4 regions of the Pannonibacter sp. genome follow, and region 1 is predicted to be linked to each of the others. Evidence: predicted binding sites of a transcription regulator. Region 1 holds the regulator's gene; each other region holds the start of a gene.
What was found. The regulator PhoB, encoded in region 1, activates phosphate uptake and scavenging genes when phosphate is short. The targets are predictions, from matches to a motif close to TGTCATNNANCTGTCAT.
Positions count from the first base shown of each region.

Region 2: ACTIFE_RS15455 (DUF2278 family protein) is a predicted target of PhoB. The motif match lies at 2,161-2,177, and genes of this name have one in related genera.
Region 3: phnC (phosphonate ABC transporter ATP-binding protein) is a predicted target of PhoB. The motif match lies at 3,088-3,104, and genes of this name have one in related genera.
Region 4: ACTIFE_RS16535 (DUF2794 domain-containing protein) is a predicted target of PhoB. The motif match lies at 2,694-2,710, and genes of this name have one in related genera.

Region 1 covers NZ_JBHYDX010000006.1:74,512-82,188, reverse strand. The annotation lists gene ACTIFE_RS06040 (Hsp33 family molecular chaperone) at 1-663, opposite strand, end outside; gene argF (ornithine carbamoyltransferase) at 674-1,597, opposite strand; gene ACTIFE_RS06030 (aspartate aminotransferase family protein) at 1,602-2,804, opposite strand; gene ACTIFE_RS06025 (GcrA family cell cycle regulator) at 3,235-3,774, shown strand; gene phoB (phosphate regulon transcriptional regulator PhoB) at 3,941-4,639, opposite strand; gene phoU (phosphate signaling complex protein PhoU) at 4,675-5,385, opposite strand; gene pstB (phosphate ABC transporter ATP-binding protein PstB) at 5,421-6,218, opposite strand; gene pstA (phosphate ABC transporter permease PstA) at 6,233-7,567, opposite strand; gene pstC (phosphate ABC transporter permease subunit PstC) at 7,564-7,677, opposite strand, start outside.
Region 2 covers NZ_JBHYDX010000022.1:47,967-55,643, reverse strand. The annotation lists gene ACTIFE_RS15465 (SLC13 family permease) at 1-1,066, opposite strand, end outside; gene ACTIFE_RS15460 (hypothetical protein) at 1,239-2,027, opposite strand; gene ACTIFE_RS15455 (DUF2278 family protein) at 2,256-3,278, shown strand; gene ACTIFE_RS15450 (endonuclease/exonuclease/phosphatase family protein) at 3,306-4,319, shown strand; gene ACTIFE_RS15445 (ANTAR domain-containing response regulator) at 4,574-5,155, shown strand; gene ACTIFE_RS15440 (CmpA/NrtA family ABC transporter substrate-binding protein) at 5,183-6,445, shown strand; gene ACTIFE_RS15435 (CmpA/NrtA family ABC transporter substrate-binding protein) at 6,782-7,677, shown strand, end outside.
Region 3 covers NZ_JBHYDX010000020.1:15,723-23,399, forward strand. The annotation lists gene phnE (phosphonate ABC transporter, permease protein PhnE) at 1-292, opposite strand, end outside; gene phnE (phosphonate ABC transporter, permease protein PhnE) at 308-1,156, opposite strand; gene phnD (phosphonate ABC transporter substrate-binding protein) at 1,224-2,141, opposite strand; gene phnC (phosphonate ABC transporter ATP-binding protein) at 2,194-3,036, opposite strand; gene ACTIFE_RS14500 (alpha/beta hydrolase) at 3,603-4,481, opposite strand; gene ACTIFE_RS14505 (aspartate dehydrogenase) at 4,530-5,348, opposite strand; gene ACTIFE_RS14510 (ABC transporter ATP-binding protein) at 5,335-6,036, opposite strand; gene ACTIFE_RS14515 (ABC transporter ATP-binding protein) at 6,030-6,785, opposite strand; gene ACTIFE_RS14520 (branched-chain amino acid ABC transporter permease) at 6,782-7,677, opposite strand, start outside.
Region 4 covers NZ_JBHYDX010000025.1:53,178-60,854, forward strand. The annotation lists gene ACTIFE_RS16525 (ABC transporter permease) at 1-958, shown strand, start outside; gene ACTIFE_RS16530 (Bax inhibitor-1/YccA family protein) at 1,102-1,881, shown strand; gene ACTIFE_RS16535 (DUF2794 domain-containing protein) at 2,218-2,613, opposite strand; gene ACTIFE_RS16540 (GNAT family N-acetyltransferase) at 3,144-3,662, shown strand; gene ppa (inorganic diphosphatase) at 3,800-4,339, shown strand; gene ACTIFE_RS16550 (metallopeptidase family protein) at 4,377-4,796, opposite strand; gene ACTIFE_RS16555 (hypothetical protein) at 4,838-5,095, opposite strand; gene ACTIFE_RS16560 (disulfide bond formation protein B) at 5,111-5,635, opposite strand; gene ACTIFE_RS16565 (YqaA family protein) at 5,650-6,228, opposite strand; tRNA gene ACTIFE_RS16570 (tRNA-Leu) at 6,416-6,502, shown strand; gene ACTIFE_RS16575 (hypothetical protein) at 6,641-7,195, shown strand; gene ACTIFE_RS16580 (cupin domain-containing protein) at 7,339-7,677, shown strand, end outside.

The sequences.
Region 1 (7,677 bases):
TTCCGGCATGTCACCACCATGCAGGTCGGCCTGCTTCATGCGCTCCGGCGCTTCCGGCAGGAACTGCACGAGAATGCCGCCTGCGGTCCAGGCCTCCCCCGGGGCTTGCCCTTCACGGCGGGTGAACAGTTTGCCGACGGCCAGACGCACCTCGGTCGGGATCTGCTCCGAACGCGCAAAATAGCGGCGGGCAACTTCCTCAAGCGAGATCCCATCCAGTTCGACCATGCCCTGGTAGCGCTGCATGTGCTTGCCCTGGTCGATGGTCATTGCAAGATGGCCGCGACCCAGCAAGGTTGCCGGATCAGCGGTTTCTGCAGACGCGCCATGTCCGAACGCCTCGGCATCGAAGCGGGCATAGGCGCGGATCGCATCGGGACCGGAAAAGTCGACAACCAGCATCGAGACCGGGCCATCCGACTGGGTCTGCAAGGTGAAACGCCCGTCGAACTTCAGCGCCGTCCCGAGCAAGGCAGTCAGGACGATGGCCTCGCCCAGCAACCGCGCCACGGGAGCCGGATAGTCGTGCCGGTCTAGGATCTGGTTCAGCATCGGACCGAGCGCAACCGCACGGCCGCGCACATCCAGCCCCTCAACCGTGAAAGGCCGGACCGCATCGGCTCCGGCCGGCGTCAGTCCATATGCTGCAATGTCGAATGCCACGGATCCGCCCTCAAACGCCGTTGAAGCACCAGGCGAGAATACCCTTCTGCGCATGCAGCCGGTTCTCTGCCTCGTCAAACACCACTGAATTCGGCCCATCCATCACCTCGGACGTGACTTCCTCGCCGCGATGGGCCGGCAGGCAATGCATGAACAGCGCGTCGGCCTTCGCCTCGGCCATCAGACGCGTGTTAACCTGATAGGCGCTGAGCAGGTCGTGACGGCTTTCTTCGTCGTCATCGCCCATCGACACCCAACAATCGGTGACGATGCAGTCTGTGCCCTTGACGGCTTCAAAGGGATCATCGGTCACGACGATCGAGGCCCCCTTGGCCCGCGCTGCTGCGACGAGATCAGCTGGCGGGGCCAGTTCTGCCGGTGTCGCAATGCGCATCTCGAAACCGAGGCGGGGCGCCGCATGGATCCAGGACGCCAGCACGTTGTTGCTGTCGCCGGTCCAGGCAATCGACTTGCCTTTGATCGAGCCGCGATGATCCTCGAAGGTCATGATATCGGCCATGATCTGGCACGGATGCGAGCGCTTGGTAAGACCATTGATCACCGGAACGGTGGCGTTGGCGGCCAGTTCCTTGAGATCGCTCTCGCTCAGGATCCGGATCATGATCGCATCGACGAAACGCGACAGAACACGGGCCGTATCGGCGATGGTCTCGCCGCGGCCAAGCTGCATCTCGGCACCGGTCAGCATCAGCGTCTCACCGCCCAGCTCGCGCATGCCCACATCGAAGGAGATGCGTGTCCGGGTCGAGGGCTGCTCGAACACCATTGCCAGCACCTTGCCAGCCAGCGGGCCTTCGCCGCGGCGCACGCCGTTTCGCTCGCGCTTCAGCTTGCGGCCGAGGTCCAGGATGGCGCGCAGCTCATCCCCCTCAAAGTCGGTGAGATCCAGAAAATGACGCAGGGACTGGGACATGGTATCAGGCTCCGGCCTTCTCGGCGGCAACGTCTGCCGCGACGGCCTTGGCGGCGGCTTCAATACGGGCGACGGCTTCGCCGATTTCGGCATCGGAGATCGTCAGCGGCGGCAGGATGCGCAACACGTTGTCGCCGGCAGGCACAACCAGCAAGCCGTTGGCACGGACCTTGGCCAATACTTCCGTATTCGGACGCACGCATTTCAGGCCGAGCATCAGGCCGCGCCCACGTGTCTCCTGCAGGACCTCAGGATAAGCGTCGATTACGGCGGCCAGTTGCTGCTTGAACAGAAGCGACTTGCGCTGCACTTCTTCGAGGAAGCCCGGCTCAAGGATCACGTCAAGCACGGCATTGCCGACGGCCATCGCCAGCGGATTGCCGCCGAAGGTGGTGCCGTGAGTGCCCGGCACCATACAGGCGGATGCGGCTTCGGTGGCAAGGCAGGCCCCCATGGGGAAACCGCCGCCAATGCCCTTGGCAACGCCCATCAGATCCGGATGGATGCCAGACCATTCATAGGCGAACAGCTTGCCCGTCCGTCCAACGCCCGTCTGGATCTCGTCGAAGATCAGCAGGATGCCTTCCTCGTCGCAGATCTCACGCAGCTTGCGCAGGAACTCGGCCGGGATCTCGCGAATGCCGCCCTCCCCCTGCACCGGCTCGATGCAGAGCGCAGCCGTGGTCGGACCGATGACGGCCTTCAGCGCGTCGAGGTCGCCAGCGGGAACCTGCAGGAACCCGGGAGCCTTCGGCCCGAAGCCTTCAAGGTACTTTGCCTGGCCGCCGGCTGCGATGGTCGCGATGGTACGGCCATGGAAGGCGCCTTCGAAGGTAATGATGTCGATCCGTTCCGGATGGCCATTGGCATAATGGAAACGACGCGCCGTCTTGAAGCAGGCCTCCATCGCCTCGGCGCCGGAGTTGGTAAAGAACACCCGATCTGCGAAAGTCGCCTCCGTCAGCCGCCGTCCCAGCTTCTCCTGACCCTGCATCTGGTACAGGTTGGAGACATGCCAGAGCTTGTCCGCCTGATCTTTCAGGGCAGCGACAAGATGGGGATGTGAATGACCGAGGGCATTTACGGCAATACCTGAACCACAGTCGAGAAATCGGCGGCCATCCGACGTCTCCAGCCACACGCCTTCTCCACGGACGAAATCAAGTTCCGCCCGAGCGTAGGTGCCGAAAAGTGCCGACGCCGTCATATGCTCAACTCCTCATGCGGGGGTCGGGGCTACTTGCCCCGGAAAACCTCTCCGGTTCAGGGATACGTATTGGGATGCCAAAACGGACTGTGCCGCCCGTGACAGGCGGCACAAGAAACGAGCGACGTTTATACACCGCCCAACGCTGCGCCTGTCAATGCAATTGGCGCGAATCCGCCACTGCCGAGTGTCGCGGACTGGGGGCGGCGTTATCTGGGGAAAAGTCGTTTCGTCCCCGGTTCATGTGCCCCGTCTCCTTGCCTCGCTTTTGGCCGCCATTGTACTGTCCTGTCTGTCGGATACGACATCTCGTGCTGTAGATCACCAAATCATACTGGATATGCCACGTTGGGCGCGGAGCATGCGCGCCTTAACAACTGGTTACTGCCTAAATTTACAATCTACAGCCGGAAACGGCGGGGTGTGACGGATGAGCTGGACTGACGAACGCGTGGAACTGCTGAAGAAGCTCTGGTCGGATGGCCTGAGCGCGAGCCAGATTGCTGCCGAACTCGGCGGGATCACGCGCAATGCGGTGATCGGCAAGGTGCATCGGCTTGGACTGTCCGGACGCGCCAAGGCGGTTGCGCCGACGGCGAAGCCGCGGCGGGCCCGCACACCCGCAAGTGCTGCGCCGTCTGCGCCACGTCCGGCACAGGCACCGGTGGCGCAGAGCCGCGGGGCAACGGCCTTGAAAATGGAACCCATGGAAGAAGCCGCGCTCGACGTCGAGCCGCAGGTGGAACCGATGGCAGAAGTCGTTCCGATCACCGAGCGGGCAACAATCCTGACCCTGACCGAACGCACCTGCAAGTGGCCGATTGGCGATCCAAGCACCCAGGACTTCTACTTTTGCGGTCGCCACTCTGATCCTGGCGTGCCTTATTGCGCGCATCACTGCCGCATCGCCTATCAGCCGGTCAATGATCGCCGGCGCGACAAGGACCGCAAGCAACTCGCTCGCGCCTGATACAGATCTCAGAGGGGGCCAACCAGTCTGTGGTCCCCTCGCCCAGGTTAAGGCCCGCCGGAGCGATCGCCCGGCGGGCCTTTTTCATCTCCTGCGAAAAACGCCGCACACAGCAAAAAGCCCGCACGTGACGGGCTTTCTCGGATCAAGGCACTGGCCGGGTTGATCAGATGGCAACCGCGAACTGGTCGTTGAAGGCGTAGCCTGCGCCGCGCACCGTGCGGATCGGGTCTTTCACCTTGCCCCTGTTTATGGCCTTGCGCAAACGGCCGACGTGCACATCCACCGTCCGCTCGTCCACATACACATCATGGCCCCAGACGCCATCGAGCAATTGCTCACGGGAAAAGACGCGGCCAGGCGAGGTCATCAGGAACTCGAGCAACCGGAACTCGGTCGGGCCGAGATGGATTTCCTTGCCGTTGCGGCGGACCCGATGCGTCTCGCGGTCCAGCTCGATGTCACCGGCGCGGAGCATGGTCGAGACCACCTCCGGACGGGCGCGGCGGAGGATCGCCCGAACACGCGCCATCAGTTCCGGGATCGAGAACGGCTTGACCACATAGTCGTCCGCGCCCGTCGCAAGACCACGGATACGCTCGGCTTCCTCACCGCGGGCCGTGAGCATGATCACAGGAAGACGCTCGGTTTCCGCTCGGGCACGTAGACGTCGGCAAAGTTCGATGCCCGACAGGCCCGGCAGCATCCAGTCGAGAAGCAGCAGGTCCGGCTGGCTTTCGCGCAGCCGGATTTCAGCTTCATCCCCGCGAGCACAGGACTCGACGGAGTAACCTTCAGCTTCCAGGTTGTAACGCAACAACAGGCTCAAGGGCTCTTCGTCTTCAACGATCAGAACCTTAGGCATTCACACGCTCCAGCAAACAGACGCGGGGACCCGCGTCAGGCATTCTCGAGATCGGCAAGGCCGGTTTCGTCGATCTTGCGGCGGGCTTCCAGCAACTGGTTGCCGGTGACCATGAAGTAGACGTTTTCCGCAATGTTGGTCGCGTGATCGCCGATGCGCTCGATGTTCTTGGCGCAGAACAGGAGATGCGCGCACTGGGTGATCTTGCGCGGATCTTCCATCATGTATGTCAAGAGTTCCCGGAACAGCGAGGTGTAGATTGCATCCACCTCGTCATCGCGTTCGCGAACGGTCTGTGCCGCCACGGCGTCGTGACTGGTGTAGGCATCCAGAACTGCCTTCAGCTGGTTCAGCGCCAGCTCAGCCATGTGCTCGACGCCGAAAGCGGCCTTCTTCGAGTTGAAGTCGCCATCGATGGCGATGACGCGCTTGGCGATGTTCTTGGCCAGATCGCCGACGCGCTCAAGGTCGTTGGCGATACGTCCGGCCGCCATGATCTCGCGCAGGTCCTGGCCCATCGGCTGGCGCAGGGCGACGATGCGGATGAACTTGGCTTCGATTTCCTGCTGCAACTCGTCGAGACGGGCGTCCTGCAGGATCGTCTTGTGCGCTTTCTCCAGATCCTGCGACAGCAGCGCTGTCACGGCGTCATTCACCAGCGCTTCGGCAAGGCCGCCCATCTCGGCGACCCGGCCGGCCAGCGCGCGCAGTTCTTCATCATAGGAACTGACGGTATGCTCGGACATGTTCAAATCCTTCTCGCGTTGGAGGACCAGAGGACTCAGCCGAAACGGCCAGTGATATAGTCCTGCGTACGCTTGTCCTGCGGGTTCGTGAAGATGTCCTGCGTTGCGCCTTCCTCGACAAGATTGCCAAGGTGGAAGAACGCGGTGCGCTGGGACACGCGGGCGGCCTGCTGCATCGAGTGGGTCACGATCACAATGGTGTAGTTCGCGCGCAACTCATCGATGAGCTCTTCCACCTTCGCCGTCGCAATCGGATCCAGCGCCGAGCAGGGCTCGTCCATCAGGATCACTTCCGGGCTCACGGCAATGGCGCGGGCGATGCAGAGGCGCTGCTGCTGGCCACCGGACAGGCCCGTACCACCTTCATCAAGGCGATCCTTCACCTCGTTCCAGAGGCCTGCCTTCTGCAGGCTGGCCGAGACAACTTCGTCCAGTTCGGCCTTGGTCCGGGTCAGGCCATGAATACGCGGGCCGTAGGCGACGTTTTCATAGATCGACTTCGGGAACGGGTTCGGCTTCTGGAACACCATGCCGACCTTGGCCCGCAGTTGGACCGGGTCAACGCGCGGATCATAGATGTTTTCGCCGTCGATGGAGATATTGCCTTCGACACGGCAGATGTCGATCGTGTCATTCATGCGGTTCAGCGTCCGCAGGAATGTCGACTTGCCACAGCCCGACGGGCCGATGAAAGCCGTTACGGAACACGGTTGAATGTTGATGTTCACGTCCTTGATGGCGTGCTTTTCGCCGTAATAGACCTGAACGTTGTTCGCGACGATCTTGTGCTGGGCGAGGTCCACATCATTCTCCAGATTTACAGAAACGTTCATCGGATGTCCCCTTCTTACCAACGGCGTTCAAAGCGGCGACGCAGGACGATCGCGACCAGGTTCATGACAACAAGGAATATCAGCAGGACGATAATCGCGCCGGAGGCTCGCTCCACGAAGGCGGGGTCACCACGCTGCGTCCAGTTATAGACCTGCACCGGCAGGGCTGCGGCCGGATCAAGGAAGCCTTCAGGCGGGGCACCCGGGAAGCTTCGGACGAACGACACCATGCCGATGAGCAACAGCGGAGCGGTTTCGCCGAGCGCCTGTGCCAGACCGATAATCGTCCCGGTCAGGATGCCAGGGGCAGCCAGCGGCAGCACGTGATGGAAGATCGACTGCATCTTCGACGCACCCACACCCAGGGCGGCATCGCGAATGCTCGGCGGCACAGCTCTCAGGGCCGCGCGGGTCGCGATGATGATCGTCGGCAGGGTCATCAGGGTCAGCACGAGGCCACCAACCAGGGAGGCCGATTGCGGCATACCCATGAAATTGATGAACACCGCAAGGCCGAGAATACCGAACACGATCGACGGAACCGCCGCCAGATTCGAGATGTTCACCTCGATCAGGTCGGTGAACTTGTTCTTCGGTGCGAATTCCTCGAGATAGATTGAGGCAGCCACGCCGATCGGAACAGCCAGGACGAGAACGATCAGCATCATATAGGCCGAGCCGATGAAGGCGATCCCGAGACCCGCAGCTTCCGGACGAAGATCAGAAGCATCCGGTCCGAAGAAGAAGTCCCAGTTGAAGCCGCTCGTCAGAATGCCTGCGTCCTGCATCCGCTCGGCAAGTAACAACTGACCTGGCGTGATGTTGCTGTCGAGCTTCGCACTCTCCAGGGTTACGCGCCCCTTGAAATAGCCATCAACGCGACCGTTCGCATAGGTCTTGAACTTCATCGTCTGACCGACGAGTGACGGATCGGCCAGGACCATGTTGCGCAAAGTCGCAGGCGCTTCCTTTGACAGAAGATCAAAGATCTCCTTGTCATTGACGTCAGCGGTGTCAACCTTGTCCCGCTCAAGCTGCTCCATCAAAGCAGACCTGAGCACATTACCGTAACCGACAGTACTGACCTTCTTGAGTTCCTCGACATCCCGTGTGCCGGACTTGTCGAGCACGCTGGCTGTCAAGGGCACATCAATCGTGATGAAGGCCTGGCTGAACGAACCGAGGCCACTCGCGAGCACCGACCACAGCAGGATAACGAGCGCCACCAGGCCGACAATAACTGCCGACAGGCCATAGAGACGGAAGCGCTGCTCGGCTGCATTGCGACGGCGCGTGCGCGCGTCGGGATTGTAGATCGACTTCGTCGGAGAAATGGCGACATCGGTCATTCGTATTGCTCCCGATACTTGCGGACGATGTAAAGCGCCACCACGTTGAGACCCAGGGTAAAGATGAAAAGGGTCAGCCCGAGTGCGAAGGCAACCAACGTCTCAGGCGA
Region 2 (7,677 bases), on a different contig from region 1:
GGTCGATCTCGTCCGAGATGTTGCGGTCCTGGCGATGCACGGCCATCACATAGACGCCGTAGGTCCGGCGCAGGTTCAGCGCGCTCAGCGACCGGCCGATGAGATGCGAGTTCGGCCCGACGCTGGCCTCCAGCATCAAGGTCTGCGCGGCAGCAACCGGCTCGAACCCCTGGTCAGAGACATCCCGGAACTCGATCTGTCCATCTTCCTTCAGCGCCAGGATTTCGCCTGTCCCGGTCTTCATCACGATCCGGTCGCCGGCAATCAGCGTCAGGTCGTCAAGCCGGTGGCGCATCGAGTGCTCGCCGCGCAGCACGTCGAGGATCCGGGTGCCGGCCCCCGTGAACGGCAGGTCTTCCAGGCTCTTGCCAACGTAGCGGGAGCCTGCCGGGATCAGCAGCCTGGCCATGAAACGGCGCGTGCCGCCCTGGCTCAGCAAACCCGCCATCGACTGACGCTCCGGCAGCAGGTAACGCACGGCGAAGATCATGTAGACAAGGCCTGCCGACGCAAGGATGAGCCCGGGCAGGGTCATCTCGAACATGCCGATCGGTTCTAGGCCGGCCTTCAGCGTGATGCCGCTCATCAGGATGTTGGTCGAGGTGCCAACCAGCGTCAGCGTGCCACCGAAGATCGCAGCATAGGACAGTGGGATCAGGAATTTCGAGGGGGTCGTGCCAAGCCCGGTGGCCACGGCAATCATCACTGGCGTCAGCAGGATTACCACGGGAGTGTTGTTCATGAAGGCAGAGGCCGTCACTGCGAACAGCATCATGATGAAGACAGCCCGCAGATACGATCCTTTCGAGTGCTTCTCCAGGACGTTGCCAGCCAGTTGCAGCACGCCGGTCCGCTCCAGCGCTGCACTGATGATGAACATCATGGCAATCGTGATTGGCGCACTGTTGGAGAAGACACCAAGGAACTCTTTCGTGTCGACAATTCCGACGGCTATCAGCACGGCAGAGGCGGCCAGCGCGGTCAGTTCCGGTGGATATATTTCCTTGATGAAACCAAATAACACGAGAGCCAGCAACAGCAAGACGAAAATCTGGTCAAAAGTCATGTGCTGTGCGCCGCCCCGTTTGCTCGCCCCCGGTCCAACAGGACATTAGCATTGCCCGAAAGGCAATATGAAGCAATCGGCGCGCTCCATTTGTCGCAAAAGCAGAACCGAATACCCTCATCCGGGCCAGACCGGGAACGTTCAGCCCTGACTTGGCGGAAAATGCCTGACTTCAACGCGGCTTGCGCAGGCGGTCCAAACCTGGTGCCGGAGCTGGAACAGTGTCTTCGACCTTGCCCCAGCGCTTTTCCCGTACCCTGCGGATCCGGCGCCGTCCCAGATCGGACAATCCCTTCGGCAACTCGATGCCGGCGCGGTCCATGTCGACGAAGATGCGTTCAAGATCAGGGATTGTCTCCGTCGAAATAACGAAAACGGCCCCTGTTTTTGAGGTCAGCCGCAGCGTCTTCGAGGGAGCGGATCCGGCCACCAGCGTCACCCCGTGTCGCCGGTCCAGGAACGGCGACAGCAGCGAAAGACCGCGCTTCATTTGCCAGATCCGTATTTCGGCCCGTGCCAGATCGGTATAACGCAGGCGCATGGTCAGGCCGAACTCCGTCACCTCGAAGCCGTTGCCGAAGAACCGGGCATAGGATGTTGCCTGGCGTGCCGACAGGTAGAAAATCGGAAAGCACAGCGAGGCCGGGAGGAAGAACAGCATTGAAACAAATGCTGCCGGGGTCGGCATATCGGCTGCAGCCAGAAGCGGCAGGCTGAAGAACGGCACGCCGACCGCAAATCCGATCATATCCGACATGAGGATCGATGGCTGCCAGTCCGGCTGGACTGAACCGGTTGGCGGTGTCTGATAGGGCAAGCCGACATACACCCCGACGGCAGCAGCAAGGCAGACAAGTCCGGTGATCGGCGAAAACACGCTGAGCCCGCCGGCCAGGCCCAGCACCGCCAGACCCAGCGCCGCTACCCGGCGCAAGAGTTCAATCCAACCGGTCTCTGCCACCACCGTCCCCGTTCATCTGCCCGACTGCAGGAAACCAAGCCGAATCACGCCCGTTTCTGCCTCACGTCAATGTGACATGGCACGGTCATGGGTCAAGCCGGCGACAGGCGGACAGGTTCGGAACATATCCCTGCGTCACAAAATTGACGTTACGCAGGATCAATCTAAAGTAGTTTGTATTTGGCGGCGCAGCCGGGTTTGGCTGGTGCCCTTCGGGTGGAGATTGGCATGGCCTTGAAGAACTACGGGCTCCTCAAGGGCATTGCCTCAGCCATGACCCTTGATGATGATGACAGTCCCCACATCGAGATCCGAATTGAGGCCCTCGGGACAAGTTATCGCATTGCCGTCAATGTGCGGTCCAAGCAGGCGCCGCATGACCTCCTGTTCGATATCCAGCACAGTTTCGCCCATCCGATTTTATCTGAGTTGAAACAACTGCCTGCCGGTATCACGGACATCCGTCGGGATCGACCGCACCTGGCGCTCGACTATGTGCGTGGTGGTATCGTGCGACGGGAGGACATGGAAATCGCTCCGTTCCAGCGAAGCGGCCCAGCCAATGACCTGCGCGATCTCATCGAACCCCTGGTCGAGACTGCGATTGCCGAGGATCATCACATCAGTTTCTACGCGTTTGGAGAGGTCTGGGGGCCGGAACCGGGCAAGCCGGATGCCTATTTCGGCTTTCTGCCTGGCAATGGCATTCATGACATCCACATGAATCAGGGCTCACGTGGCAGCTTTGCCAGTTCGAATGGGGTCAATCAGGACGGTGCCTTGCTCATTCATTTCGGTGAAACCGATACATGGACGGCGATCTTTCTTGCCTTCCAGAGCCAGGACTGGTCGACGAATGCCCAGACCGGCCATCCTTTGAAGGCCAAGCCCGAGCCGGATCAAGCGATCAATCCGATGACGGCCGCCCTGTCGATCCTTGCGGCGCTGATCGATCCGAGTGCTTCGCCTGAAGACGGCGAGGAGACCGTAACAGTTCTCAACCGGACCGATATTGCCATCGACCTGACCGGCTGGACGCTGGCTGACATGAGCGGCCGCACGGAACAACTGAAGGGATTGCTGGGGGCAGGGGAGACCTTGCGGGTTCGTCTGACCGCCACGCCGCTCGGCCCGCGTTTGTCCAACAAGAAGGGGGGCATCCAGCTCGTTGCCCCTGACGGTACGATCACGGACAGGGTTATCTACCAGAAGCAGGACGTTGCCCGGGAAGGGTGGACCACAGTGTTTTGATGTGCCCCACGCGCAGGAGACAAGACCATGGCCATGTACAAGGATCTGCGCGGGTACCGCGAAACCGATGCGGCACATGCGGATTTCATCGCCCGCAAGCTTCTTGCCCTGCGCCAGGAACTCGCAAGCCAGATCACCCAGGGGCGTCGCAGCAACTCGCTGATCATAGGCTCCTGGAACATCCGCGAATTCGACAGCGGCAAGGGTGGGGCGCGGCTGCGTGAGACTTATCACTATCTCGCCGAGATCATCGACCGGTTCGACATTTGCGCGGTCCAGGAAATCCGCAATGACCTCCGGCCTTTGCAGCGACTGGTTACCCTGCTTGGTCCGAATTGGGACTATTTTGTCACAGACATTACGGTTGGCCGACAGGGGAATGATGAGCGGATCGCCTTTCTCTACAACAAGGCCAAGGTGTTCTTCCGCAATCTCGTTGGTGAAATCGTGCAGCCGGAGGGCAAGCCGCAGTTTGCCCGAACGCCGTTCTTTGCGGCATTTCAGGCGCATTGGTTCCGTTTCATCCTGTGCAGCGCGCACATCTACTTCGGCGATGAACGCGGCGAAAAGAAAGCCAAAAGGGTCGCCGAGATCGCGGCGATCGCTGAAATCCTCGAGGAACGCGCAAAGCGCGAGAACGAGGTCTATATCCTTCTCGGCGATCTGAACATCGTCGGGCCACGGGACCCGACCATGACCGCATTGACCAGCCGGGCTTTCACGGTGCCGGAATTCGGGCCAACCAATCTCGGCGGCACGAAACACTATGATCAGATTGCGTTTACAGGCGAAGGGCAGAAAGTAAAGCTGCTGCGGTCCGGCAAGATCGACTATCGCAGCATCCTGTTTCTTGACAGCGAGAAGGATCATTATGCAGCGCTCGCGAACCGCGACCCTGCAGATCCGTCCCGTGACCGCTGGACCTGGGACAGTTACTGGAAAACGTGGGTCACGCATCAGATGTCCGATCACCTGCCGGTCTGGGTTGAGCTTGAGGTCGACTATTCCGATGAGTATCTGTCCCAGTTCGTGAAGCCTTGACGCGGGCAGTCGTCCGGGGCGTGTTGTGCCTCAGCAAGGGAGCTTGCCGCTTGTCCCGGCTGAACGCGCCTTTGGCCTCGATGGGGCAATGCGGGCATCTGCCTTGAGAAAGTGCGTCAAACGCCGCATCAATAGGCTCTGCCTCGGCGCCTTTGCAGTTACGCTGTAAAGGATCCAGGTGCTCCGCTCGCGAATGCCTAAAAAATGCGCATGCCTGATTGTTGCGCTGCATTTGCTGCGCCGCATAATGGGGTATGGACGCCCTTACTGTACTCGTGATCGATGAGAACAAGATCCGCGCCGCGATCATCGAGCGCGGATTGCGGGAGGCTGGGCACGAACGGGTCATTCTCGTCACGACCATGGACGGCTTGCTGCGCCGCATTCTGGATATCGATCCGGATGTCATCGTGATCGATCTGGAAAACCCCAACCGCGACCAACTCGAGCATTTGTTTCAGGTCTCCCGCGCAGCACAGCGGCCAATCGCGATGTTTGTTGATCGATCCGACAGCGGCATGCTGGAAGCGGCCGTCGATGCCGGGGTGTCGGCCTATGTGGTTGACGGCCTCAGACAGGAGCGGGTGAAGCCGATCCTCGACATGGCGATTGCCAGGTTCAATGCCTTCGCGCGGCTGCAGCGGGAACTGGCCGATGCGCGCAATGCGCTGGAAGAACGCAAGATCATCGAACGGGCCAAGGGTATCTTGATGCAGTCGCGCGGCTTGTCGGAGGCCGATGCCTTCGCCCTGCTGCGACAAACCGCAATGAACGAAAAGAAGAAGATGGCGGACATCGCCCAAAGCGTTGTCACTGCGGCCAGCTTGCTGCTGTGACCCGCCGCCGACAGGGAGCCTGAGGATATGAACGCAAGCCCCAAGACATCGAGCGGTGAACCCTTTGCAGCAGCGATCGGCCGGCGCGAGACGCGGCTGGTGCGGGCCGGTTTCATCCCGCTCGTCGATGCCTCGATCCTGATTGCGGCGTCCGAACTGGGGTTTGCCGCGCGTGAAGGGCTGCAACTCGATCTGGTGCGCGACGTGTCCTGGGCCAATGTTCGCGACCGGCTCGCCTTCCGTCAGTTCGACGCTGCGCATATGCTGGCGCCAATGCCGGTCGCAGCCCAGTTGGGCCTTGGCTCCAATCCCGCACCCGTGGTCACGCCGTTTACGCTCGGGCGTGGCGGCAACGCGATCACCCTGTCAGTCCGGATCTATGACGGGATGCGCCAGCAGACAGGCCTGTCCGATACGGCTGATGCGCTTGCCTGTGCGAAGGCCTTTGCGGCACTGGTTGCCAGCCGCAAGGAAGCCGGATTGCCTCCACTCACCCTCGGTGTGACCTATCCGTTTTCCTCGCATAATTACGAGTTTCGCTACTGGCTTGCGGCCGGCGGTGTCGATCCGGATCGGGATGTCCGGCTGGTTGTCGTCCCGCCGCCGATGACCACGGATGCGCTGGAGGCCGGGGCCATCGACGGTTTCTGTGTCGGTGCCCCCTGGAACATGATCGCCTGCGAGCGCGGCGTCGGGCGTATCGTTGCGGCGAAGCAGGACATCTGGCCGCTCGCGCCGGAAAAGGTCATTGGCCTGCGTCCGGACTACATCGAAGCCAACGAGGATACGGTCCTGCGACTGCTGCAAGCGCTGGACCGGTCCGCCCGCTGGTGCGCCGATCCAGGTCACCACGACGACCTTGCCCGGATCCTGGCGCTGCCGCAGCATCTTGCGGCGCCCGTTGCGATCCTGCGCCGGGTTCTGGCCGGCGAGTTCAGCCTGGATGACAAGGGCACCCTGCGCCGGATTGACGGATATTTCCTGTTTCATGGGCCGGGTGCCAACCGCCCGAGCCCCGGCCAGGTGCTGTGGATCTACAGTCAGATGATCCGCTGGGGCCAGGTGGCCCATTCCGCCGCCGGTGAAGCGCTGGCCATCTCGGCCTGCCGCAGTGATCTCTACGACAAGGCGTTGGGGCCAGGCGCTGAACAGCAGCTGGATCCGTCCCTGTTTGCCGCGACACGGTTCATGGACGACCTGGTGTTCGATCCGGCGAATGTCATGGCGCATGTCGAGGCCGCCGCCATTCGCAATCAGGGCCATTCCGCGACGGGGGAGGCGCCGGAGTAGCCCGCCTTACATTTGTGCAGCTGATTTGTTGCGATGCAATAGATGCACAATATTCCATCGGGTGAACCGGGGGTGGTGCAGCTCAAGTTCGCATATATCTTGAAAAATCATTTAAAATCAAAAATTTACTTCGTTTCACTCAGATTGGCATGGACGTTGCATCTATCAACATAGCTCCGGTCAACGAGGATCGGAGAAAACGGGCGCGGGGAACGCTCCCACCAATGACACCGACGTCGCTTGGTTTGCTGCCGGACACCGCAAGGAGGTTCGGCGCAGTCACCGGGCGGCGTTTTTTGTTTTCCAGACACCAGTTGCATCCAGAGGGAACAGATCATGACGACAACAGGTTCAGGAAACGGGTTCACCCGCCGCAGCTTGCTCAAGACCTCCGCCGCCGCAGCCCTGATCACCGCCATCCGCGCCAGTTTTCCATCGGGTGCCTTCGCCGCCGGGGCGGCACCCGAAGTGACAGGTCTCAAGCTGGGCTTCATTGCCCTGACCGATGCCGCTCCGCTTATTATCGCTAAGGAAAAGGGCATATTCGCCAAGTACGGCTTGCCCGACGTCGAGGTGCTGAAGCAGGCGTCCTGGGGCGCAACACGGGACAACATCGTTCTTGGCGGTGCTGCCAATGGCATTGACGGGGCACATATCCTGACGCCGATGCCCTATCTCATGCACACCGGCAAGGTGACGCAGAACAACGTGCCCGTGCCAATGGCGATCCTTGCGCGGCTCAATCTCGACAGTCAGGGCCTTTCCGTCGCGAAGGAATATGCAGGCTCCGGCGTTGGCCTCGATGCGGGGCCGCTGCGGGAGATTTTCGCGGCCAAGAAGGCCGCTGGCGGTGAGGTCAAGGTTGCGATGACCTTCCCGGGCGGGACGCATGACCTCTGGCTGCGTTACTGGCTGGCTGCCGGTGGCATCGATCCGGACAAGGACGTTTCGACCATCGTCGTGCCGCCGCCGCAGATGGTTGCCAACATGAAGGTCGGCACCATGGACGCCTTCTGCGTTGGCGAGCCTTGGAACGAACAACTGGTCAACCAGGGCATCGGCTTCACCGCTTGCACCACGGGTGAACTGTGGAAGGGCCACCCGGAAAAGGCACTCGGCGTCAGGGCTGACTGGGTCGAGGCGAACCCGAACGCTGCCAAGGCCTTGCTGATGGCCGTGATGGAAGCCCAGATCTGGGCTGACAGCATGGACAACAAGGAAGAGATGGCTGC
Region 3 (7,677 bases), on a different contig from region 1:
TGGTGCCCTTCGCATAGGTGGCCGTGCGCTCGCCTTCGATTGCAATCGTCAAATCACCACGGCGCAGGTTCTGCTCGACATGGACCTTATGATAGATCGTGTCGACGCCGAGCAGTGCCGCGCGCTGCGGATCCGCGTTGCCGAGGATGGCTGATACATCGAATGCCATCCAGGCATAGGCGAGATAGGCAAGAACGAGCAGGGGAATGCCAACGGCCCGCATCATACGGTCGCGAATGGCGCGTTGGGCAAGCTCGAGATTGGATCCCGAAGGGAGGGTGGCGGCGGTCATTGTCCTGTGCTCCCGTCAGTGACGCGCTGCGCCGGTCAACCGGGCGCGCAGGTATGAGGACGTCTGGTCGATGATGATGATGGCCAGGAACAGCAGCAGGAACAGAGCCGCCGTGTCATCGCCAGCCCCCTGGCCCCAACCGATGGACCGGCGCAGTTCCGAGCCGATGCCGCCGGCGCCGACGAAGCCAAGGATCGCCGAAGCACGCACGTTGATTTCAAGGCGGAGCAGAAAGTAGCTGAGATAGTTCGGCGCGACCTGCGGCAGGACCGCAAAACGGATGCGCTGGATCCAGCTGCCGCCGACCGCTTTCAAACCTTCAATCGGCTTGCGGTCGATGTTCTCGTTGACTTCCGAGAACAGCTTGCCGAGCGCACCCGCCGTGTGGAAGGCCACCGCGATCATGGCCGGGATCGGGCTTGAGCCAAGCAGGAAGATCAGAAAAAGCGCGATGACCAACTCGGGAAAGGCACGCATGACATCCATGACGCGGCGCGTCACCGGGATCAACGGAGGCCAGACATCCAGGTTGCGCGTGCTCGCAAAGGACAGGCCCATCGCAAGGAAGCCGCCAATGATCGTTGCGACGAACGCGATGTTGAGGGTCTCGATCAGGGCAGGGAAAAAATGCCACATCAGACCAAGCAGTCCGAAGAGCCCAAGATCCCATGCTTCGATCACGATCTCGGACGGATAGTCGAAGAACTTGGTGAGGCCGGTCAGGAAACTGCCTGAGTTGAGTTCATTTGCTTCGCTGTAGCCCCAGGCCATCATGGCGACGACGAGAAGCACAGCCCCAAACGAATACAACTGCCGTTGCCGGCGCATGGCGAGCACGCTGGTGCCAAGGTCGATCACGGCCATTCCGAACTCCTGTTGAGAAAAGGCGGCCCCGGGTGAACCCGGAGCCGCCAAAGTCAGTCAGACGAACTCAGTTGCCGGCAGCGCGGCGAACTTCGACGATGTTCTCATAAGCGGAGTGGTTGATCGGCTTGAGACCGAGCACTTCGCCAGCCATGAAGCTGTAGGCGCATTCCTTGTCCATGAAGCCGAGCGAGGCGAGCATGCCGGTGATGTCGACCTTGACGCGCTCCGGCAGGGCCTTGCGCAGAACGATCGGGCCTTCGACGATGATCGGGGACTTCCAGATCTCGACGAGCTGGGTCATGTCGACCAGACCAGCGTCGGCAGCCTTGCGCAGGGCACCCGAGTTGTAGCCATCTTCCCATTCGCCAAGGCCATCGGCCCAGGTGACGCTGGCCGGATAGTCGCCGTTGAACACGCCAACGATCGACTGCTCATGGCCACCCGAGGTGACGACTTCCGAGAAGAACTCGCCGTTCTTCGTGGAATAGCCAGCCTTGTTCAGCTCATAGCTCGGGATGAGGTAGCCCGAGGTGGAGTTCGGGTCACCAAGAGCAAACTTCTTGCCCTTCAGGTCGTCCAGCGACTTGATGCCGCTGTCAGCGCGGGCAAAGCCGATGGCATGATAGCCAAAGGTGCCATCGACGTTGACCTTGACGAGAACCGGCTCAACAGCTTCCGGATCGGTCAGGTAAACCTTGGCATAAGCAGAAGCGCCGAGCCAGGCCATGTCGAGGTTACCGCCGAGCAGGCCTTCGATCACGCCGTTGTAGTCGGCCGGAGCGAAGATCTTGGTCGGAACGCCGAGCAGCTCTTCGGTCTTGGCGCGAATGCACTCGTTGGAGCGCAGGCGGTCGGACGAGTTCTCACCGCCGAGGATGCCGATGCGGAATTCGGTGATTTTTTCCTGAGCGAGAGCCGGGGTGGCCATCAGGGCGATCATGCTGACTGCGGCAGCGGACGCAATCTTCGAGAAAAGGGTCATATCCGGTTACTCCGAGGATAAAGACGAGTGATGACGGAAGGGGTGCAGCGGATCAAACCGCCGCTGCCGCAGGGGTCATCTGCCCGGCGGAAACTGAAGAAAGGTGCGGATGCGCTGCGGGCGCCTCCAGGGCGGTGGAAGTTGCAGCCTCGTTGAAGCTGTCATCCGCACCGTAGATCTCACGGGCAACATCCGTGGTCAGCGCTTCAGGAGCGCCGTCGAACACGATGTCCCCGTCCCGCATGCCGATCACGCGCTCGCAATAGCGGCGGGCGGTGTCGAGCGTATGGAGATTGCAGATGACGATTTTGTTGTCGCGGTCGTGGATTTCGCGCAGGGCGTCCATAACGATCTGGGCATTCATCGGATCAAGCGAGGCGATCGGCTCGTCGGCGAGGACGAGTTGCGGCTCCTGGACCAGGGCGCGGGCGATGGCGACGCGCTGCTGCTGACCACCGGAGAGTTCTTCGGCGCGCTTGATGGCTTCCTGCGAAATGCCAAGGCGATCCAAAGCCATCAGAGCACGCTCGATGTCCTCCTTGCTGAAGACGTTGAACAGGCTTTTCAGGGTCGAGTGGCCATTGAGACGGCCGAGCATCACATTGGTGACTACGTCAAGACGCGGCACAAGGTTGAACTGCTGGAACACCATGGCGCAATCGCGCTGCCAGCGGCGCTTTTCAGCCCCGGTAAGGCTCAGCACGTCGCGGCCGTCGAACATGATCTTGCCGGCGGACGCAGGCGTCAGACGGTTGATCATACGCAAAAGCGTCGACTTGCCAGCACCGGACCGACCAATGATGCCGACCATCTGCGGCTTGTCGATCGAAAAGGTGACGTTGTTGACGGCTGTGCGCGAGCCGAACTGCTTGGTTACGCCTTCAAAGGTGATCACCGGACGCCCCGTTGTTTGTTCTCATCTTGAGCCGACAAGAGCCACGGGTTTGTTACAACTCGATGACAAATCCTTTGCAGAACCTAAATTGAAAATGAAGTTTCAGTGACAATGCAGCAGCGATCGTCATCTGCATTGAGACCAGATTGAAACTTCAATACAATCTCATGACAATCACGACCGGAAAAACACAAGCGGATACGGGGCTCCTGGCTCGAACTGTCGCGCCCCCGTCATGAAACACGCACCTATCAGGCTCAATACAAGTACCTATGAATGCTGTTGCTGGTCCTTGCGCAAAACTGCCGTCGCTGACGGGAAATTGAGCTTCGCCGTTCCTCGGCCGGACATTTCCCAATGGGGCCGGCGCAAGGTTCGGGGACCGATTCAGGGGTTCTGCGCCACGGCGCGTGATGGCTGTTGCTGACACAAAGGCACTGTTGGCAAACCCGGCGCGGCCAAGCCTGTTCCATCTCGTCGCGTCCGGGCAACAAGGGACGCAAGACCGGCTTGCCTTTCGTGCTGGAATTGCTCGTCAAGCGCGCGCACCGGACGGCGCACTGTTGTCAGGCCGTAACGAGTTTCAGCAGCGCTTGTCCGACGTCGGTCGCCGGATCGCAGAGGTCGAAAACGATATCGAAGTGATTGCGGTCACGGGCCCTGATCTCCGGCATGCCAAGCGCATCGGCATAGGCCCGGGTCTGGCGGTGAAAGCCCGGTGTCTCGTGTTCGGCGACGGCAATGACGGACCGCGGCGCGCCGGACAGATGGCGCAGCGGGCTCAGCATCTCGACCTCCTCCGGCGTCAGCTGCATCCAGTCCTGGACATGGCTGCCGGCAATCGGGGCCAGCTCGAACAGCCCGCTGAGGGGAAGTGCTGCCTTCAACACCTGTCCGGGCAGACCGAAGTCCTTTTGCCAGCCGGACATCATCAGCGTTCCGGCCAGATGCCCGCCGGCGGAACTGCCGGTGACCACGATGCGGTTGCGATCAATGCCGAGGGCGGCCGCCTCGCGCCAGAGATAGGCAAGGGCCGTCCGCATCTGACGGGTGATTTCGGTCAGGCTTGCGCCGGGCGCAAGCGTGTAGTCCGGAACTGCCGATGCGATGCCGAGATCGGCGAGCATCGGGGCCATGAAAGCGGAATGCTCCTTCGACAGGGCGCGCCAGTAGCCGCCATGTATGAACAGCACCAGCGGCCGCAGTTCGCCCTGGCGTGTGCCGAAGAGGTCGAGCTTCTCCCGGCTCACCGGGTCATAGACGAGATCCAGTTTCGCGCCGGCCATCGATCTGGCCGGAAGGGACCGGGAGGTATATTGGCCGATGATCGCCGTGAAGACATCCGGGGCGACACAGTCGCGCGCGGTGTAGTCGGCATCCAGCCGGTCGCGCGGCCAGTTGCCTTCGGCGATCAGCGAGGCTGGAGTGGCGGGCAGGTCGGACATGTCGGCTTTCCTTTCGGCCGGATTGCCTTCGAAGGGATCCGGCAAGGGTCACAGCACAAGGGCGCCGGCGCGGTTCTCGATCAGGCGGACCAGCGACAGGGCGGTCATTTCGGAGGACTTGGGATTGGTCGCCAGGGGGCGATTGGTGAGGGTGAGGTCCATCTCGCCAAAGGCTCCGCTGGCGCGGATGCGATGAATGTTGCAGGCCGCCCCCGGATCAGCAACCAGCGCCACCTCGGTGCGGTCCAACCCGATGCCGGCAAGAGCCGAAATGACGGCAACATTGGCGTTCTGAGGATAGGCGGCGGCGGCCTGCCGGGCTGTCCCCTCGAAAAAGACATGCGCCTTTGCCAGCGCAGCCAGGTTACAGGCGTTTTCAGCCGGCGTGCCACGCCAGGCGGCCGGCGGCTTGATGATATCATGACGGACGCTGGCAAGGTCGAGCCTCGAGGCCGCTGCCAGCGCATCAATGCCGCCGAGCGCACCCGGCGGGACAAGTAGCTGGGCGCGGTTGCCACGAGCCAGTTGCAGGAACTCCTCCAGCAGGTCGCCGCTGGCAAAGGCTGAGGTGGACGACACGGCAAAATCGATGCTGGCGGACAGAGCGGCACGGCCCCAGGGGGCAACGCTGTCGCGTCCGGCAGCTTCGACTACAAGGCGCGGACGCTCCCCTGCCCCGTCCGTCAGCTCGTCGGGAGACGTTACATGCCGGCAACCGGAAGGCAGATCCTGCAGTTCGGCGTCCGCGTCCCGGGTGGCAACGGCAATGAGCCGGACGGGAGAGCCCCGTTCGGCCAGAAGCCCACCCACACGCCGGGCAATCGCACCCCAGCCAACGAGCACAACGGGAAGGTCAGAGCCCGACATAGGCCTGCACCCGTTCGGCATCCCGATCCATGTCAGCGCCGGAGCCAATCCAGACCGTGCGGCCCTTTTCGACGATATAATGACGGTCCGCGAGGCGTTTCAGCACCGAGAGGTTCTTGTCGATCAGCAGGATCGACTGTCCGTCCTGCTTCAGATGCTCGATGCAGTGCCAGATCTCGGTCCGGATGACAGGGGCAAGCCCTTCGGTCGCCTCATCCAGGATCAGCAGGCGCGGGTTGGTCATCAGGGCGCGGCCGACGGCCAGCATCTGCTGTTCGCCGCCGGACAAGGTGCCGGCGACCTGCTCCGACCGCTCCTTGAGGCGGGGAAACAGCGTATAGACCCGTTCCAGCGTCCAGGGATCGGACCGTTTCAGCCGGTTGGAAGCTGTGGCGACCAGGTTTTCGCGCACCTTGAGTGTCGAGAAGATCTGCCGGCCTTCCGGCACGAGACCGGCTCCAAGACGGGCAATGCGTTCGGGGGCAAGGCCGGCGGTGGCCACGCCCTCGAACTGGATGGCACCGCCCCGCGGGTTCAGCAACCCCATGATGCAACGGACCGTGGTGGTCTTGCCCATGCCATTGCGGCCCATCAAGGTCACGACCTCGCCATCCCGGATCTCGAGATTGACGTCGAACAGCACCTGGCTCTCGCCATAGGCGGCCTGAAGATTGGCGACACTCAGCACAATTCGTCCTCCGCCCCGAGATAGGCCTCGCGTACGGCCGGGTTGTTGCGAATCTCGTCCACGGTACCGCTGGCAATGATGCGGCCATAGACGAGCACGGAGATGCGATCAGCGAGCGCGAAGACAGCCTCCATGTCATGCTCGACCAGCAGCATGGCCGCGCTCTTGCGGGTCTCACCCAGCATCGCGATCATCGCCTGGCTTTCGACATGGCCAAGCCCGGCCATCGGCTCGTCGAGGAGCAGGAGCCGTGGCTTCATGGCAAGGGCCACGACCAGCTCCAGTTGTTTCTTCTCGCCATGGGAGAGATCGGCAACCCGGATGTCGGCGCGGTCCGCGAGGCCGCTGGAGGCCACAAATCGGCGTGCATCGTCCCAGACTGCCCGGCGGCCGCGCGCCAGATCGTAGATCCGGAAGTTATGACCCTCGCGGACCTGGATCGCCATGCCCACGTTCTCGATCACGGTCAGTTCATCGAGCAGGCTGGTGATCTGGAACGTGCGACCGAGGCCGAGTGCGACCCGATCCGGCGTCTTCAGGCGGGTGATGTCGCGGCCCGCCAGATGGATCGTACCTGCATCCGAGACCAGTTCGCCGCAGAGCTGGTTGATCAGGGTCGACTTGCCAGCCCCGTTCGGACCGATGAGGGCGTGGATTTCGCCCTCATGGACGTCGAGGCTGACGTTGTCGGTGGCAATCAGGCCGCCGAAAGTCTTTACCAGCCCCTCAATGGACAGGATGACGCTCATTTGACACCTCCCCGAACAAGCGCGGTGACGCGCTGAAGCAGCGCAGCAAGACCGCCCCGGGTGCCAAGCACGACGACAAGCAGAATGAGACCCAGGGCGAAGGGCCAGTGCTCGGACCAGGCCGCGAGGAATGTTTCGAGGATCAGGAACGCAGCAGCCCCCAGGAATGGCCCGAACAACGTTCCAACGCCGCCGAGGATCACCATGATCATCAGTTCACCCGACTTGGTCCAGTGCATCATGTCCGGCGAAGCAAAGCGCAGGAAGTTGGCCATCAGGGCTCCGGCAAGCCCTGCCCCCATGCCCGACAGCACAAAGGCATAGAGCTTGTAGCGATAGGCCGGGATGCCGAGGGCCGCCATGCGGCGCTCATTCTGGCGGATGCCTGAAATGACCGTGCCAAAGCTCGATTGGGTCAGGCGGCGCAAGCCATAGAAGAACAGAACCGAGATCGCGAGGACGACATAGTAGAACGTCGCCTTGTCGCGCATGTTGAGGCCAGGCAGTGCATTGGTGCGCCGGATGATGATGCCATCCTCACCGCCATAGGCCTTGAGCGAGACGAACAGGAAGAACAACATCTGGGCAAAGGCCAGCGTGATCATGATGAACTGCACGCCGCCGGTACGCAGGGAGAGCGCGCCGATCGCTGCGGCGAAGAGGCCAGCGACCAGCACGGCCAGCGGCAGTGTCAGAAGCATCTGGTCGGTGCCGGGGATAAAACCGAACAGGGGTTCCCCACTGGCATGGTGCGTTGCCAGGATGCCGACCACATAGGCTCCGATGCCGAAGAAGGCCGCATGACCGAAACTGACCATCCCGCCATAGCCGAGGATGAAGTTGAGGCTTGCCGCAGCCATGCCGTAGATCAGGATGCGGGTGGCCAGCGCCA
Region 4 (7,677 bases), on a different contig from region 1:
GGACGCCTTCGAAGCCCTGCTTCGGCAGGAAGCGGCGGACGGCAAGATCCAGAGCGTCCCCATGCTGCGCGGACGCCTGACGAAAGTGAACGGGGTCCCCTCTGATCAGGTCGCTGCCACGCCTGACGCCGCCTGGGTGCTGCGCGGCGACCGGGGCATCACCTATGAGGCCACCCTCCCCGCCAATTCCAAGCTCGTGGAGGGACAGTGGTGGAGCGCGGACTACAGCGGTGAACCGCTCGTTTCCTTCGACGCCGAACTGGCAGCGGGCCTGGGGCTCAAGATCGGACAACCCATCAGCGTCAACGTCCTCGGGCGTGAAATCACGGCGCGGCTGGCCAACACGCGCACCGTCGAATGGCAGAGCCTTGCAATCAATTTCGTCATGGTGTTCTCGCCCAACACTTTCGCCGGCGCGCCGCATGCGCATCTCATGACCGTCACCTGGGATCCCGATGTCAGCACCGAGCGGGAGCTGTCCCTGCTGAAGTCAGTGTCCTCCGCCTTTCCGACCGTCACGACGATCCGGGTGAAGGACGCCCTGTCGCAGGTGAACTCGATTGTAGAGCAGCTTGCACTGGCGATCCGCTCCGCCTCTTCAATCACGCTGATCGCCAGTGTGCTCGTCCTTGCCGGCGCACTGGCAGCCGGCAATCGCAGCCGCATCTATGACGCGGTGATCCTGAAGACGCTCGGCGCAACGCGAGCCAGGCTGATCTTCGCCTATGCGCTGGAATACGCCATTCTCGGCCTCGCAACCGCCCTCTTCGCGCTGGCCGCAGGGGCCGCTGCGGCCTGGTATGTCATCACCGGGATCATGGGCGGCAGTTTCACCTTGCTGCCGGCCACAGCCGCAGGCGCCGTGTTCGGAGCCCTCGTCCTGACGGTCGGTTTTGGCCTGATCGGCACATGGCGGGTCCTTGGTAAGAAGCCCGCCCCGGTGCTCAGGAACCTCTGAGCCCGGAGCATCGGCGCACATGGACAATCTGTAATGGTTTTTTCGTAAGGACCGTCTTGTTCAAGTAACGTATTTTTCCCATATTCCATGGCAAACGAGTTTGGAGGCCTCCGCCTCCACGTTGCCAAAAGGGGATAAGTTACATGTCGTCGTTCGACCGGAACAACCAGACGCCCTACGCGGTCGCCGGCCGCTACGCCGATGCCGGCATTGACCAGGGCCTGCGCTCCTACATGCTGGGCGTGTACAACTACATGACCATCGGCCTGGCCATCACCGGCCTGTTCGCCCTTGGCATCGCGAATTTTGCCGTTACCCAGGATCCGTCCCAGGCTGCGGGACAGATGGGTGACACACTCCTGACGCAGCTTGGCGTGCTCCTCTATGGCAGCCCGCTGCAGTGGGTCGTGATGCTGGCACCGCTCGGCATGGTGATGTTCCTGAGCTTCCGCATCCAGTCGATGAGCGCGTCCACCGCGCAGATCACCTTCTGGGTCTATGCCGCTCTGATGGGTGTGTCGCTGTCGTCAATCTTCCTAGTCTACACCGGCGGCTCCATCGCGCGCGTGTTCTTCATCACCGCCGTGTCCTTCGGTGCGCTCAGCCTCTTCGGCTACACCACCAAGAAGGACCTGTCGGCCTGGGGTTCGTTCCTGTTCATGGGCCTGATCGGCATCGTGCTGGCTTCGATCGTCAACATCTTCCTGGCCTCGTCGGCCATGCAGTTCGCGATCTCGGTCATCGGCGTGCTGGTCTTCGCTGGCCTCACCGCTTACGACACCCAGCAGATCAAGGAAATGTACTACGCTGGCGATGACAGCGAAGTGGCTGCCAAGAAGTCGATCATGGGCGCCCTGCGTCTGTACCTCGACTTCATCAACCTCTTCCTCATGCTGCTGCAGCTCTTCGGCAACCGCGAATAAGCGGCAGGATCAAACGGAAAAACAAAGGCCCGGGCAATGCCCCGGGCCTTTTGCTTTTGAAAAGTCTTTTTTGTCATCCCGGGCGAAGCGGAGCGGAGATCCGGGACCGGAGAGCCATGGTCTCTCTAGGGTTCACTGATCGATACATTGACGCCTCGACCCTCCGGTCCCGGCTCGGCGCTGCGCTTGGCCGGGATGACTTCGATGAGGTCGGGGTTTGTCAAGAAGCTTAGGCCCAGATAACGCACGGGCCTCTTGCTTTAGACAAGCCCTTTTCGTCATCCCGCACACGACTCACAACCGCAGGCGCGGCCATGAACCGCCCGGCAGGCAAACTCACGCGTCGACAAGTCTCAGATGCTTCTTCTTGTCCAGAACCTTGAGCACGGAGGCCAATTCGTGGCCGCGCTTGAGGATCATGCCACCGGAGGCAATGACGCTGTAGGCTCCCTGGCGCCGGGCAAGCTTCGGATCTTTCTCGATCCGGTACAGCGGCATTTCACTGGAGCGGCGGAAGACGGAAAAGACGGCCTTGTCCTTCAAGAGGTCGATGGCGTAATCGCGCCATTCGCCATCGGCCACCATTCGCCCGTAAAGTCTCAGGATCTGGTCAAGTTCGCGTCGATCGAAGGCAACGATCGGGCGGGCGGGAGGCGCCGGGGACACGGCGAGCGGGATGGCACTGGTCCGCTCGCCACTGCGTTCGGATGCTTCGGTATCGCACTCGTTCATGACGCCTCCTGCTGCCGGGCGCAGTCGCCCGTCGGGATCTCCACGACCTTGCGGGTAGGTTCCCGATCCCACAAGGCGCATGTCACGTGCCTGTCATGATGCCCTGCCCAGCAAGACCTTGGCAAGACCTTGGCAACCCTCGTCAAGCCTAGCCGTCAAACCGTTCCACCCGCTCAAAAATCTTGCTTTTGCCTTATTTGGGCCCTGCACCGGCCAAATTGACCTCCCATATTTTCATCATCCCCGTTCGGTTCGGACAGGACTGGTCCTCGGTACGCATCAGCCCCCCAGCCCCCCGAGGCTCAGACCAATCCGGACAAAAGTGCTCGCGTGCGCGGGCGGGGCACCTGAAGGGCCGGCCTTGTCGCCGGCCCTTTTCATGTTCGCAGTCCGATCCCGCCCCATGTCCGCACCCGAGGCAAGCCCGTGCCGAAGCCGGAGAGCCTGCGCGCCACGGAAAAACGCCCGGCTGAAGTGTCCTGACGCAAGGTTCCTTTTGCGAGTTCCAGCCGCTTCTGTATCATCTCCCCATGAGAACCCAGCTCGTCGAAACCCGTCCGGCCCGACAAACGGATGCAGCAGCCCTTGCTGACGTTCATGCCGCCGCTTGGCGTGGTGCCTATCGCGGCCTTCTGGACGGCCTCGACCTCGAACGGCTGGTCACCAACCGCTCTCCGCGCTGGTGGGCGGATGCCCTGTCCCGTGGCGTCAGCATCGACCTCCTGGAAGTCAGCGGAGAAGTTGCCGGCTACGCCACCTCCGGCCCCTGCCGGATGCGCGGCCTGGCGTCGGGTGGCGAGATCTATGAACTCTATCTCCACCCCCACTATCAGGGTCTGGGCTTCGGCCGGCAGTTGTTCGAGGCCACGAGAGCCAATCTCGAGGCCAAGCGCATGGCAGGGCTGGCCGTGAGGGTTCTGGGCGAGAACACGCCTGCCTGCGGCTTCTACCGGGCCATGGGCGGCAAGCTGGCGAACCGGACCTGGCACAGCACAGGGGGGCGCAAGCTTGAGCTTCTGGTTTACTGCTGGCCTGCCCGGGCCGGCTGACTGCCCGGCCCTGCCGCCCCAGATTTCATCCTCTGCTCATCCGGCACATAGGCTTTTCGTTGCAACGCAGCACTTGCCCCTTGCGCGCGGCAACGCGGGCTGCAATAGACCTGCGCACCAACTCAAGGAGCAATCCCATGCGTATTGATGCCGTGCCGATTGGCAAGAACCCGCCGGAAGAGATCAACGTCATCATCGAAGTCTCCGTCGGTGGCGAGCCGATCAAGTATGAGATGGATAAGGCCGCAGGCGCGATGTATGTCGACCGCTTCCTGTACACGCCGATGCGTTACCCGGGGAACTACGGCTTTGTTCCGCACACCCTGTGCGGCGACGGCGATCCGATTGACGTGATCGTTGCCAATCAGCGTCCGATCGTGCCGGGTGCCATCATGAGCTGCCGCCCGATCGGCGTGCTGATGATGGAAGACGAAGGCGGGATGGATGAGAAGATCATCGCCGTGCCCAGCTCGAAGCTGACCAAGCGCTATGACAAGGTGCAGTCGGTTGATGACCTGCCGGACATCACCATTGCCCAGATCAAGCACTTCTTCGAGCACTACAAGGATCTGGAGCCCGGCAAGTGGGTGAAGGTGACGGGCATCGAAGGCCCGGACGTCGCCCGCAAGATGATCCTTGAAGCGATCGAGCGCGCCAAGGCCGAAGAAGCCAAGTAATCGCTCTCAGCGCCTGACATTTATCGAGGCCGCGCGGTCAGTCCGCCGCGGCCTCGAGTGCTTCCATGTCCTCGTCGGACAGGCCGAAGTGATGGCCGATCTCATGGATGAGGACGTGCGCGATCACATCGCCAAGGCTTTCCTCATAGTCGGCCCAGTAGTCGAGGATCGGACGGCGGAACAACCAGATCCGGTTCGGTTCCTGGCCGGTGAAGAACGCGCCCCCTGTCTCCGGCATGCCAGCGCCCTGGAACAGGCCGAGCAGTTCGAACGGATCCTCCAGCTCGACGCTCTGCAGCATCTCATCAGTCGGAAAATCCTCGATGCTGATGACAAGGTCGCGGCACAGGGCGCGGAACGCGTCGGGCAGCCCGGCGTAGGCCTCGGCGGCGATGGCCTCGAACGTGGCAAGGTCCGGAGCACTGAGGCCGGACCAGAGGGAAATTTTGTCACTCAACGTCTCAGGTCACCTGTTGGCACGCGGCGGCCATCGACCGCTCATCCCAGATAGGTAGCGGCGAGATAGATGAGAAGACCCGCCGCAACGATGAGCCCGAGCGAACGGCCGATCCGCGTGCCCCAGACCTCGATACGGTCACTCTGGTCCTTGTCCGCTCCACCCAGATGGTCCCGCGCCCTTGTGGCCATGCGCCGCGTCGAAGATCCGAGGATCGTTTCGCTCTCCGCGTTGACCCGGTCGATGGCCTTGCGTGCGTCTTCCGCCCGCGCCTTCTCCCGCCGTTCCCGTTCTCCCATGCCCTGTCTCCTGTTCTAGGCAGGTTTACCGGCTTTGCGGGCAAAGACTGCAGCACCAAGCGCCAGCAGGCCAAGCCCGGCGGAGGCAATGGCGTTCCAGCCGGCAAAGGACAAGCCCAGCATGCGCCAGCTCGCTTCGGTGCAGGAGACGACACGGGTCGTCTGCAGGGCCTGAAGCATGTTGGCCGCCGAGGTTGGCGCCGCCGAGCCACCGCCACAATCGGAGGGACCGGCCCAGAACTGCCACTCCGCCCCGGCCTGATAAGCCCCCAATCCGGCACCATAGGCAAAGACCACTGCCACGAGAAGCAACAACGCCGTTGCAAGGCCGTACCGGCGAGCAAGCAAGGCAAGCAGCGACAGGAGCGCCAGCGGCAACCCGACGTAATATGGCACCCGCTGCTCGAGGCAGAGCTTGCAGGGCACATATCCGCCAATCAGCTGGAACCCCCAGGCCGTGGCAATGGTAAGGCTTCCTGCGCCAATCAGCAGCCAGGTCGCTGCGCGGGCGAGAAGCCCTCTGTCTGTGCCGGTCATCATGGCGACTGTCTTCCCTAGAGCAATTTGATCAGCGCAAATCCGCCGAACAGCAGCACCACGAAGACGGTGAAAACAAGGCCCAACCGCTTTTCGATGAAGTCACGGATCACTGGCCCGAAGAAATAGAGCAATCCGGCTACGATGAAGAAGCGCAAGCTGCGCGACACGATACTGGCCACGAGAAACACCGGCATCGACAGCCCGGTCGCACCGGCGGAGATCGTGATCACCTTGTAGGGAAATGGCGTCAGGCCGGCGAAGAACACGAACCACCAGCCCCATTCGTTGAAGATGACGCTGAACTGGTCGAACTTGTCCATGTAGCCATAGAAGTCGAGGATCGGCCGGGCGATCTGCTCGAACAGGACTGCGCCGATAAAATAGCCAAGTACACCGCCCAGCACCGATGTGATGCTGCACAGGAACGCGTACCACCAGGCCTTCTCGCGCTTGGCGATGACCATCGGAATCAGCAGCAGGTCTGGCGGAATCGGGAAAAAGGAGCTCTCGATGAAGGACACCGAACCGAGAGCAGCCGGCGCACGCGGGCCGGAGGCAAGCGAAAGGGTCCAGTCGTAAAGGCGTCTCAACATGTTTGGTCGCAATCCCCTAGAAACATGCCAGACTGCATAGCGGTGCAGCAGCGTTTTGTCACGGCGCCTGGTGTCGACCCTTGCGCTTTTCAATGGCGCGCAGCAAAGGCGAAGCCGGGCGGGGATAGCGACGGCAAAGCGATTGACGGCTGAAGCTTTGCGGCTATAGTCGCGCTCCACGACACAGGCCCCTGTGGCGGAATTGGTAGACGCGACGGATTCAAAATCCGTTTCCTGTGAGGGAGTGCCCGTTCGAGTCGGGCCAGGGGCACCATGCCGGCAAAGAGCCTTTGCCGGCGCCCATTGCGGCATGTTCTTCTTCCCGAACCTCCGACTTGATTGCAGCCGCTTGAGGTCTCAGGCGAATTCCTTGATTGTCGCGTGACTGGACAGCCGGCGAAAGGGGAGAGGCATGGGGCAGGCAAAACGCAAGAAGGATGCCGGCGCGCGCGTGTCCTGGTGCCGGACCTGCACCTACTGCTGCGAACTTCCCGAAATCGGCCCCCTGAACAAACCGATGTATCGACCCTGCAGCCACATTGAGGGTGGCGGCTGCGCGATCTTTGGCGCGCCGGAGCGCCCCGCCGCCTGCCTCGCCTATCACTGCGCCTATCTCTCCGCGCGCGTGACAAACTCACCCGAGCGCAACCGCATCCCGCATCCTCTGGATGCCGGCGCCTACTTTCACCGTGACCCGGTCGAGCGGGTGTATGTGATGTTCGTCGATCCGGCCCGTCCGCTGGCCTGGAAAACCAGCGACGCCGCTGCCTATTTGCGAGAGCGGATCGCCCAGGGCTTCGAACTGCTGATCTTCGACCGCGGCCGTCGCATGGTTGTCACCTCTCAGCCCCTGTTCCAAGCAATCCTGGACCGCGACATCGTCGCCTTCGCGGATCAGGAAGGCCGGCCGCATGACATCGAGAGCTGGGCGCTGGAGGCTCCAAGGTATAACCGACCAGTTGATTGAATTCGGCGACAGTCGATTAACCGCTTTTGCAAACAATGGCCTCACCGGCCCGACGATAAACCTCATTGAAACGCCCTGCGTGCAACACCAAGGGCACAACAGACGTCCGCAAGAGGCGTGACAGGGCAGATGAGGCGAGCACGATGACGATTGCCGAGATTGACAGCTTGAGCCAGGAAGCCAATGGCAATCCGAGCCTGGATGGCTCGATCAAGATCGTTTCCGCCCCGCCGGCCTTTGCCTATGCCGCTTTGACCAAGACAGCGCTGCGCAGCGCACCGATCCGCAAGGAATGGGTGCTTGAAGGCGATCCGCAGGCGCGGCTCGACAGCCTGTCGATCGGCACCAACGGCTGGTCCTCCACCGATCATTGGGACTGCACGGCCGGAAAGTTCAACTGGCATTTCGATTGGGATGAGACCGTCCTGTTTCTCGAAGGTGAGGTTCACATCACCGACGACAGGGGCAACACCTACGTCGGC